2 regions of the Glutamicibacter sp. BW78 genome follow, and region 2 is predicted to be linked to the other one. Evidence: riboswitches for the same ligand, from Rfam matches in the RefSeq annotation. Region 2 holds a riboswitch; the other holds the start of a gene.

Evidence for each region. Region 2 has a riboswitch for cyclic di-AMP ahead of CIK75_RS03180 (C40 family peptidase). Riboswitches for the same ligand answer to the same signal wherever they lie in the genome.
Region 1: another riboswitch for cyclic di-AMP. It lies ahead of CIK75_RS10690 (NlpC/P60 family protein); the one in region 2 lies ahead of CIK75_RS03180 (C40 family peptidase).

What each region holds. Positions count from the first base shown of each region.
Region 1 is NZ_NRGU01000038.1:98,618-104,035, reverse strand. Features, by position in the region: gene CIK75_RS10705 (proton-conducting transporter membrane subunit) at 1-56, shown strand, start outside; gene CIK75_RS10700 (NADH-quinone oxidoreductase subunit M) at 62-1,549, shown strand; gene CIK75_RS10695 (NADH-quinone oxidoreductase subunit N) at 1,546-2,961, shown strand; cyclic di-AMP (ydaO/yuaA leader) riboswitch at 3,140-3,306, shown strand; gene CIK75_RS10690 (NlpC/P60 family protein) at 3,313-4,203, shown strand; gene CIK75_RS10685 (DUF6153 family protein) at 4,382-4,861, shown strand.
Region 2 is NZ_NRGU01000020.1:43,174-48,591, forward strand. Features, by position in the region: gene CIK75_RS03160 (molybdopterin molybdotransferase MoeA) at 1-38, opposite strand, end outside; gene CIK75_RS03165 (DUF6457 domain-containing protein) at 38-313, opposite strand; gene CIK75_RS03170 (NTP transferase domain-containing protein) at 336-1,079, opposite strand; gene CIK75_RS03175 (HNH endonuclease) at 1,076-1,573, opposite strand; gene CIK75_RS03180 (C40 family peptidase) at 1,855-2,862, opposite strand; cyclic di-AMP (ydaO/yuaA leader) riboswitch at 2,869-3,060, opposite strand; gene CIK75_RS03185 (M23 family metallopeptidase) at 3,178-4,182, opposite strand; cyclic di-AMP (ydaO/yuaA leader) riboswitch at 4,187-4,358, opposite strand; gene CIK75_RS03190 (metal-dependent transcriptional regulator) at 4,471-5,169, opposite strand; gene serC (phosphoserine transaminase) at 5,351-5,418, shown strand, end outside.

The DNA.
Region 1 (5,418 bases), on a different contig from region 2:
CCGGCGCGGCCCTGGTCGCCGTCGCCGCCCTGACCCTACTGATCGTCGTGAGGTAACCGCAGTGCTCAGCTTCGTCATCTTCCTTCCCCTCGTTGTCGCCGCAGCCCTGGCCCTGGCCCGCGGGCTGCCGGCCCGCCTCGCCGGGTGGATCTGGCTGGTGACCACCCTCGTCGACCTGGGGCTGCTCACCGGCCTCACGATCACCGCACGCCCGGGCCCCCACGGGCTCAGGGCCGAGGAACAGGTGGACTGGATGCCACAACTAGGCAGCAGCTACCACCTGGGCGCCGACGGCCTCTCGCTGCCGCTGCTGCTGCTCACCGACGTCATCTGCGTGGCCTGCGCCATCTGGTCCCTGCGCGCATCGGACCGGCCCCGGGCCCAGGCCGCCCTGCTGCTGTTCCTGCAAACGACCTGCCTGGGGCTGTTCGCCTCCCAGGACCTGATCCTGTTCTTCGTCTTCTTCGACCTGTCGATCGTGGGCATGTACTTCCTGATCGCCGGCTGGGGACACGGCCGGCCGCAGCGTTCGGCCCTGGTGTTCTTCATCTACACCTTCTCCGGCTCCCTGGCCCTGCTGCTGGGCTTCATCGGCCTCTACCTCGGCGCCGAACCGCACACCTTCGACATGGTTGAACTCGCCAGGCGAGGTGCCTTCACCGGGACCCCGACCGCAGCAGGCTTCGTGCTCGCGGCGATCGTGCTCGGCCTGGCCATCAAGACCCCGACCTTCCCCTTCCACTCCTGGCTGCCACCGGCGCACACCGACGCCCCGACGATAGGATCCGTCGTGCTGGCCGGTCTGCTGCTGAAGATGGGCACCTACGGTTTCGTGCGAATCGCCATGCCCATGCTCCCCGACGCCTGGCGGTCCTGGGCCTGGGCGATCGTGGCGGTCGGCATCGTCTCGGTCCTCTACGGCAGCCTGGTCGCGCTGGTGCAGACCGACATCAAACGCATGATCGCCTTCACCTCCATCAACCACATGGGATACGTCGTCCTTGCCGTCGGCGCCGCCGGCATCGTGGGGCGGGACCATGCCCAGGCCCAACAGCTGGCCATCGCCGGCGCGGTGACCCAGATGGTCTCCCACGGGCTGATCACCGGGGCACTGTTCCTGCTAGCCGGGGTGTTCCACGACCGAACGGGCAGCTACGACCTGCGCCGGTACGGCGGGCTGGCCCGTTCGGCCCCGCGGTTCGCCGGCTTCTTCGCCGTCGCCGCGTTCGCCTCCCTCGGTTTGCCGGGTTTCAGCGGCTTCATTGCCGAGTTCCAGATCTTCACCGGCAGCATCGGCTCCACCGGCTGGGCTCTGCTGGCCCTGCCCGGCATCCTGATCACCGCCGTCCTGTTCCTGCGCGCCTTCGCCCGGGTGTTCACCGGTGAAACGAAACAACTTTCGCTCGGGTTCGCGGATCTACGCCCGGGCGAGACCACCGCGTTGGCGGTGCTGGGCGTGCTGTTCGTGCTGATCGGCCTCGTTCCCGGTCCGCTGCTGGGGATGATCGAGCCGGCCGCCGAAACCCTGACCGGGATCCTGCACCCATGACATCGACGACGAACGACTACGCGGCGCTGCTGCCCGAGGCCATCCTGCTGGGCGCGGCGGTGCTGGTGCTGCTCGGCGGCAGCTTCCTGCCCCGCAGCCGACAGGTCATCACCCGTTGGTTCGGCCTTGGCGCCCTGACGCTCAGCGCCGCGACCGCATTGGCGGCGGCGGGCCCGTCGACAGCGGTCTTCAGCGGCACCTACGCCATCGACGCTCCGACCACGGTCGTGCGGATCACTGCACCGCTGGCCACCGTGGTGGTGGTCCTGCTGGGCCGGAACGAATTCGTCGGATCGATGCGTGAAAGCGAGACGTACGCGCTCCTGATCCTGGCGACCCTGGGCACCGTCATCATCGGCGGTTCAACCGACCTGCTGGTCCTGGTCGCCGGCTACCTGCTGGCCAGCATCCCGCTGTATGCGTTGATCGGGCTCTCCCGCAGCGCCCGGGCGGCCGAGGCGACCCTGAAGACCTACCTCCTCGGGGCCCTGTTCGGGGTGGTGCTCATGGGCGGGGTGGCCCTGCTGACCGGGCTCGCCGCCACCAGCAGCTACGCGGCCATGGCCGGGCCGCTGCAGCAGGCGCCGTCGACGGGGGTGGCTGCCGGTGCGGTCGCGGTCCTGATCGGCTTGACGTTCAAGGCAGGGGCCGTGCCCGGCCACTTCTGGATCCCCGACGCCAGCCAAGCCTCGTCCATCGCGGTGGCGGCCTTCCTCACGACGGTGCCGAAACTCGGGGCGCTCATCGCCCTGGCCCGCCTGGTCCAGGTCCTGCCCGACACGGTGGACATCCCCCTGCTCGTGGCGGTGCTGGCCGCGATCAGCATGAGCGTCGGCAACCTGGCGGCCCTGGTCCAGCAGAACGTCCGACGGTTGCTGGGCTGGTCGACGGTGAGCCAGGTCGGGTACCTGCTGATGCCGGTCGCGGTCATCACCGGTAGCGACGGCGCCATGGCGGCGTTGCTGGCCTACCTCGCCTTCTACGCGCTGACCAACTTGTCCCTCTTCGCGGTGGTGGCCTGCCAGCCGCGCCGGGAAGTCCTCGGCGACTGGGCCGGGACGGCCCGTTCCCACCCGTGGCTGACCGCTTGCCTCATCGTCGGGGCACTCAGTCTCGCCGGTACCCCACCCACGGCGGTGTTCGTGGGCAAGGTGGCCGTCTTCACGGCGGCCTGGGACGGGTCCATGGCTTGGCTGGTGGTGGTCGCCGCCGTGAACTCCGTGCTGAGCCTGGTCTACTACCTCCGGCTCATACGCCCCGCCTTCCGGCCGGCGCCGGCCGGCGGGCAGCAGCTTGAGGCCCGCCCGCCGGAGGCCTTCAGGACTGTTCGTGGAACCGCCGTCGTGCTGGGTGCCGGCGTCCTGGCCGCCGGGCCCCTCGGTGCCGGGATCTGGTTGGCGCTCGGGACGTAGGCGGTATGGGGCGGGGCCTCAGGGGCCCGAATCATTGGAACCCCAGCCCCCTAAAGTGATCAAAAAGAGATGTCTTCGTGATCCAACCGTGACTTTTACACCTGTTTCATGTAAATTTTGTTGGGTGCCGGGCTTCCCATGAGCTCGGCGCACCCCGGTGGATTGCCGAGCACTGCCACCACTCCGGGGACCGTTCACCAAACAGATGGCAGTGGCGGGGGACCCAATTTCCGGGTCCACCAGGACCCTAGGGGTGAAGCCAACGGCGCCGCATTCCGGCGCGGAAGGCCGAGTGACTCCCGCTCGAACCCGACAGCTCACCCCGCAGGCATCAGGAGAGGTAGCAACACCATGTCGAACCGTCATCCACAGCCCCGCCACCGCGCCGAAACCGTCCGCGGCAACACCATGGGGTCCCTGTCCAAGGCCGTCTCCCCCCGCTTGGGCTCCATCGGCCGCAACACTGCGGTCATCGCTGCCACTTCGGGCCTCATGCTCGGCCTTGCAGCACCCGGCCAGGCCGCCGCCCCGGTGGTGCCCACCCCGGTTTCCGATAGTTCCAAGGTCAGTTCCACGTCCGTGCCTGCGTCGAGCACCTACAAGAACGCCAGCGCCTCCGTCACTTCGACCCCGGCGCCACGGTCGGCCACCTCACGGACCGGGCACTCCCATGCGCCGTCGCCTTCCGGGCACTCCCACACGCCATCCGCTAGTGCCGCCACGAACGGTAGTGCCGACACGACCGGGCACACCCACACCGCCCCGGGAACCGATGTCCAGCCGGCCGCCGGGGCCGTCACCCCCCGGACCACAGGGTCCCCGGAGGCAGACACCACTGGTGCATCCGAAACGAATGCCCAAAAGTCATTGACGCGTAGTGCTTCCAGCGAAAAGCTGGGGAGCATTGCGAGCATGGCCCTGAAGTACGAGGGCGCTCCCTACGTCTGGGGCGGCGACAGCCCGTCCGGGTGGGACTGCTCCGGATTCATCCAGTACATCTACGGCAAGGCCGGCGTCGACCTGCCCCACAACACCACGGCCATCCGCAAAAGCGGGAAGTTCGTGCCCACCAGCAACCCCAAGCCGGGCGATCTGGTCTACCAGAACAACGGCAGCCACGCCGGTATCTACATCGGTGGCGGAAAGATCATCGGTGCCCAGAACCCAACGGTCGATACCGTGATCCGCCCCGCAGACAGCCCCTACGGCCCGCTCATGGGCTACTACACCTTGGCCAGCTAGCAGGACCCCTGACCACTGTGGCCCCCATCCGATTCCCGGGTGGGGGCCACTTGTCTTGGTGCTTGATTCTGTCACACGCACGAATAGCGGCCCTCTCCTTGTGGGTTCATCCATGCAGGTGAAACTCCGATACGCTGGAGGCGATTCGAGAAGGTGCAATGGCAGAAAGGCGGGTGTGATGAAACACGGTATGAAACCGGAAACCACACCGCCTTTCATCATTTCCTTCGTGAAGCTATTCGGGCTGCTCGCCGTGATTGTCGGCATCCTTGGAATGCATACTCTCGGCTTCGAACCGCCTTCCACAGGCTCGGCCCCGGCCGCCTCCGCGGCTTCAGCCGATACCGCGGATACCGCTCTGGTTCAAGAATCCTCTGTCGAATCACAGCAAGTGAACCAGGCGCAGCAAACGGTGACGGATACACCGGGCAGCTCCACTGCGCTGGCTTGCAACGTTGGAAACAACGGCGCGCCCGACCTCATGGTTGCCAGCTGCGGACTGAGCTCGGTCGTGAATGGTGTTTTCCTGCTGTTCGTTCCACATCAAGTCCGCCTCAACAGCGGCACCGTCCTTTGGGGCCCCAAACGTCTCGTCGCCCCCGACGCCCCCCAGCCATCGCCGCCATCGCTGGAACAACTCTCCATCCGCCGCATCTAGGATCCACCCCCCTGGGGCCTGAACGGATACATTCGGACCCGGACGGCTTCTCGCTGCGACTTTGAGCGCCCAGTTGCTGGCCAGGACACTCATCCTCAGTAAAAACGGGGTACCCCTCGCCCGCATCGGGACGGCGCCCCCCTCCCCCGGGACCTAGGCAACCTGGGCATTGCGGACAGGTGGCGGCACGGGCAGGCCCACCCTCCGACTTCCCGACAAGAGCCCCGGCTCGTGTCTGGCACGCTCGCCCGCAAGCGGGCAATCATTCTCTTGCCCGTTTCCCGTTGACCCGTTGACCCGTTGACCCGTTGACCCGTTGACGGCGGATACCCGACCGGAACCCCAACTAATTTCACCCTTGGTATGCACAGCAGTGCAGTGCAGCACCATCCACAGCAGAAGCAGGACCCATGTCGTTTCTTCCTTGTCCCCTCCGCACGTTGTTGCCACCAGCTGTCCCACTACCCAAAGTTCCTACCTTCATGGGCGCCCCCGGGAAATCGGACGATGACCCCGGGAGGGGTAGCAAGATCCATCTCGGGATACGGCCAGTGGGC
Region 2 (5,418 bases):
GCCAGGCGTCGGGCCTCCTGCCAGTCTGCTTCGGGCACTACTGCTCGGAGCCGCTGCGGCGCGCCAGTATTTCGTTGACCCGCTTGGCGGCCCCTTGCATGGCAACGGTGTCATTCGCCATGCCAGCACCAGCCGCCAGCCCGGCGGCAAACCCGGCGACATAGGTGGTCACGGGTGCCGCCGGACGGATGATCGAATGCGCGGCCACTCCGGCCATGCCGAGAATGGCATCGATGTCCACGGGGGTGTCCTGGATTTCGAGCCCCTTCAACAATTCGGCCACCCAGTCGTCCAGCTCGGGTATCTCGGACATCCGTACCTCCTGTAGCAGCGGGCTAACGCCCCCTGTCATGATCCGGCGGGCGGCTGATTCCTGCCCGGTCGGCATCTTCCCAGGTGTCCACATCGGTGTAGTTCACGCCGTCGAGGGACACCCTCACTATCTGCACCTTAGCAAGCAGGCGCATCATCGAGGAGTTGGCCAGACCCTGTCCGTGGCTCGTCGCGGATTCGACGGCCTGCAACAGGGCCTCGGTCTCCACGACACAGCTCAGCGGCTGTAGCCTCCCGTTCGCATCGACGGGGACCCAGGCCCTGCCGAAGTCGGCGTCGCCCAGGCCTTCGGCTTCGATTCCTTCGGTTTCGGGGGTGGGCTGGACCGATCCCGCCGCTGCCTGTTCGCCAGCATGGGCCACGATGCCCTCCACGACAGGTCCAGGATCGATCAGATCCGCGGCCAGAATCAGCGTCAGTGGCGCCCGCTCGACAGGTACCGGGAGATCTCCGTCCATCCCATCCCCCAAACTGCGCAAACCTGCGGCAACTGCGGCAGCCGGACCGGCGAAAGCCGGGTATTCGCGCGTAAGGGTGAGGATCTGCCCGGCCGAGGCACCCGCAGCATAGTCCGAGATCACGGGGTTCAGTTCCGTGGGGCCCACCACGGCGATGCGATTCGCGGCCGAAGAAGCCCGGAGAGCATGCTCCAATAAGGTGGACCCGCCGTGGGCCAAGAGTGGTTTATCGCGTCCGCCCAGCCGACTGCCCCGTCCTCCGGCAACGATAATGGCATCGAATTTCATGCTGCCGTCCCCGTCAGGAAGTCCGACCAGCCGGGGGCGGGGCGCTCCAGTTCGGTGATGAACCATTGGGGTCCGCGTGGCATCATGGGTTTTATTCTGAGCCTCCACCCCAGCTGGCGCAGTGTCTTGTCACCCTTGGTGCTGTTGCAGTCCAGGCAGCAGGCGATGAGGTTCTCCCAGGTGTTGGTGCCGCCGCGGGAGCGGGGCATGATGTGGTCAACGGTGGTGGCTGGCTTGCCGCAATAACCGCAGCTGCGGCCGTCCCGGCGCAAAACCCCGCGACGGCTGACGTTGGCCGCCTCGCGGTAAGGGACTTTCACGTAGCGGTTGAGCAGGATCACCGACGGTCTACCCACGACCGTGCGTGGGGTGACCACTGGATTGCTATCCTCGGCCAAGACGCTGGCCTTGCCCGTGAGCACAAGGAGTAGCGCCCGGCGGAAGGTCACCACCGCCAGTGGTTCATATCCTGCATTCAATACCAGGGTTCGCATCTGCGTTCCTCGTCGTGGTGTCCACCCGTGGTCAGCGAGCCACATCCGTTGACCGCGGTTCTCGTGCAAGGTCCATCGGGCACCAGCCTAAGCCCGTCACCCCCGCCCTGTAGAGCAACCAGCCGGGCCAGCCCGCGTGTCACGGCTTCTCGCCGTCGAATTCACACCGGTCTCACCTGCGGTTCATGCCCTGGATCTGCGTCCGTCGCTCCAGCATCCTGCGGCTTAAAAAGTAAAGCTCCCACCCTTTCGGGTGAGAGCTTTACTAGATGCTAAGTCTATTAGCCAACGTAGGTGTAGTAGCCCATGAGCGGGCCGTACGGGCTGTCGGCCGGACGCTCGACGGTGCCGACCTTCGGGTTCTGGGCACCGACGATCTTGCCGCCGCCAATGTAGATTCCCACGTGGCTTCCGCCGTTCTGGTAGACGAGATCGCCGGGCTTCGGGTTCGAAGTCTTGGCGAACTTGCCACTGGTGCGGATAGCCGTCGTGTTGTGGGGAAGGCTGATGCCGGCCTTGCCGTAGATGTACTGCACGAAACCGGAGCAATCCCAGCCACCCGGGCTCGTACCGCCCCAGACGTAGGGTGCGCCCTTGTAGCTTGCTGCCATGGCGGCGATGCTGGAGTTTCCGGTACTCGCGACCGTCTTGGTTTCCGCCTTCTTCGGCGTGGAGGCAGTGGTCGTGGTGTTCGACGTGTTGCCGCTGCGGCTCTCGCGGGTCATGGCGGCGCCATCGGCACCATCGTTCGAGCTAGAGCTCGACGAGTTGCTCGCGGTGGCGGTCTGGCGGTTGGCGGCAGCTTCGCGACGATCGGCGGCAGCTTCCTGAGCGGCCTCCTGGCGTTCAGCAGCGGCCTGCTCAGCGGCTTCCCGACGCTCGGCGGCGGCCTTGTCAGCGGCTTCCTGCTCGGCCTTCTGGGCCGCACGGAAGTCGGCACCGTCGGTGGCGGACTTGACGCCGGAGACCGACATGCTCTTTTCAGCCTTTTTGGCTTCAGTCTTGGCGAGCTTGACCTTGACCGTGGCGGGGGCCTGCACGGAGGTCGTCTTGGCTGCGAGGTCAGCCTGCAGGACGTCGGAGGCCGGCGCCTTATCTGCTTCGCGGGTGGCCGGGGTGGCCTGGGCGGGAACGCCGATGGACAGGACGAGGCCTGATGCCGCGGCGATCACGGCGGCCTGACGGCCAACGGAACCTGCGTTGGAGGATACAGCCTTGGAGATCGACTCCAACGGGTTGGTACGAACGGGGGTGGCGCGGTGACGGCCAAGTGCGTGACGCGTGGTCATGTATTGATTACCTCTCCCAATGCCTGCGAGGTGAGCTGTCGGATTCGAGTGGGAGTCACTCGGTGCCTGGCCCGATAACCGGACCGTGACACTTAACCCCAAGGATCCTAATGGACCCGAAATGTGGTTCCCCCGCTACTGCCAAGCGATTTTTGCGAACGGACCTCGGGCAGTGGCAGTATTCGGCAATCTGCTCGAGTGCGCCTGACCCCTATGCGGTCTGGCACGTCGACTACATTATATGAAGTGCTTCTAAAAGTCACGTTCAGGTCACGAAATGGTTATTTCCCGGTCACGAGCCGCGACTTTTCGGGGCTAAAGCCACCCTGCCGGGTCAACCGGCGTGCCATTAACGAGGACTTCAAGATGCACATGGCAGCCGGTTGAGTTGCCGGTGGTCCCGCTCAGGGATACCACCTGGCCGCGCTTGACCTTCTGCCCGACGGTGACCTTGAGGCTGCTGTTGTGGTTATAGGTGGTCTCCAGGCCGTTGCCATGGTCGACCCGCACGCGATTGCCCGAGTGCCCGGCCCAGCCGGCCTGTACTACGGTGCCCGAGGCCGAGGCCTTAACCGGGGTTCCGCAGCCCACTCCGTAGTCCTGCCCGATATGGACCTGGGCGCCCGCGCCGGTCGGGTTCGACCGTGCGCCGAAAGGCGAGGTGATCCGAACGTGATCTACCGGCTGAGCGAGAACTCCCCGCGTATTGATCCGACTGGCATCGCCGCCGGAGGCGGACATGAGGTAATCGAGCTGATCATCCTTGCTGAAGCTGCTGGAGACCGAGGCGCGGACGATAGCGAAATCATCGGAGGCAGGTACGTCAACGTCGGCAACGCTGGCACTGGCCTGGTGGGCGACACGCTCCTCAGGTCCGGCCGGCTGGTCACCGCCATCTAGGGCTGGATAGGCGGCAGCCAGGGCCAATCCGGAGACCGCCGCCACCGCGGCAAACCGGTGGCTCCACGCCAGCACGGGACGACGGCGGGAAGGCGCGTGGCTCTCGGCACCAACGGCTCTCACGCCAATGGGTAGGCCGATCACGGAGGAGTCGAACGATTCCCCGGCATTCTCCGCTACGGAGGAAGGCTGTTGGGTGCCCGCCGGCTCGGTCAGTAGCGGGACAACGTCGGCAAGGGCAGCTGATGGCTCAGGGGCAGCTGGGGCGATATCCCCGCGAACCGACGTCGCTGTCGCGGCGTAGCGCATGGTGGACGCGAACCGCCGCGGCACATACGTGCCGTGAACGGCGTCCGGCGCTTCGGCTCCGACTAGCGGTGCCGGGGCGGCACGGCGCCCGGAACGTTTTTGCTCTGTCAAACGAGAGACCTCTCATGGCGCCTGCGGAGTTAGCTGTCGGGTTCGGACCGGTCAGATCCGGTCGCAGGCCAAGCTGCGACTTCACCCCAAGACGGCCGCGTGCCAAGGAAGCAAGGCAGCTGGCCGTCGGTGTTTGGGTTCTCCACCCCTGCCTGTCATTTGGGCGAACGGACCCGTTCCGCAGGCAGGGCTCAGCGATCGGAACGAGTGGGCGAGGACGAATCCCCATCCGTTATCCACGCTACCCGAATCGGATACGAAGTAACAGTTCCGTTATATCTATATCGACTATACCGATTCCCGTGCCACGAAAACGTGGGCGCTAACCTCTACCGGAAGCTCCAATGCGCCTTCGATTCCCTCGACGCGGACGAGAACATAGTCCCCGGCACGCTCCAGGGTCACTTGTGCCCCGGGGCGGATGCCGCCTTCGTTGAGTTGGGCGAGGAGTTCTGGATCCACCTGGATCGCCTCGGCCAGCCGTTCTACGGCTACGGGCCCGGTGTTTTCGTCCAATAAGGCGGAGTCCAGGTTCTGGACACCCAGGGAGAATTCGTGGGCCGCGGGGCCTCCCAGCGTTTCCAAGCCGGGAATGGGGTTGCCGTAGGGAGAGTCGGTGGGTTTGCCCAGCAGGTCATAGAGGCGTTTTTCGACCCGCTCGCTCATCACGTGCTCCCACCGACAGGCTTCATCGTGGACGTATTCCCAATCCAGCCCGATCACGTCGGCGAGCAACCGCTCGGCCAGCCGGTGCTTACGCATCACGGAGGTTGCGCGCTCTCGACCGGTGACCGTGAGTTCGAGATGGCGGTCTTGGTTGACGATCACCAGACCGTCACGTTCCATCCGGGCAATCGTCTGCGAAACCGTCGGACCTGAATGGTCTAGGCGCTCGGCAATGCGCGCGCGCAAGGCCGTAATTTCCTCTTCCTCGAGTTCCAGAATGGTCCTCAAGTACATTTCCGTGGTGTCGATCAGATCTGTCACTGCGTGGCACTCCTGTATGGCGGGGCGGTCAAGGGGGAACCCGTGTTTGCAACTCTACCTTCGTTAACAATGTCACCTGCTTTCGGCATTCCACCAACTGTTGCGCCACCATTGATGCGGGATATTTTCTGATCCCACCGAAGTCCACTACGACTGATTTCGCCGATGGTAGGAGCACCACTTGACCGATTCGCTGAGCATCCCCTCATCCCTCCTGCCGGCAGATGGCCGCTTCGGCGCCGGGCCCTC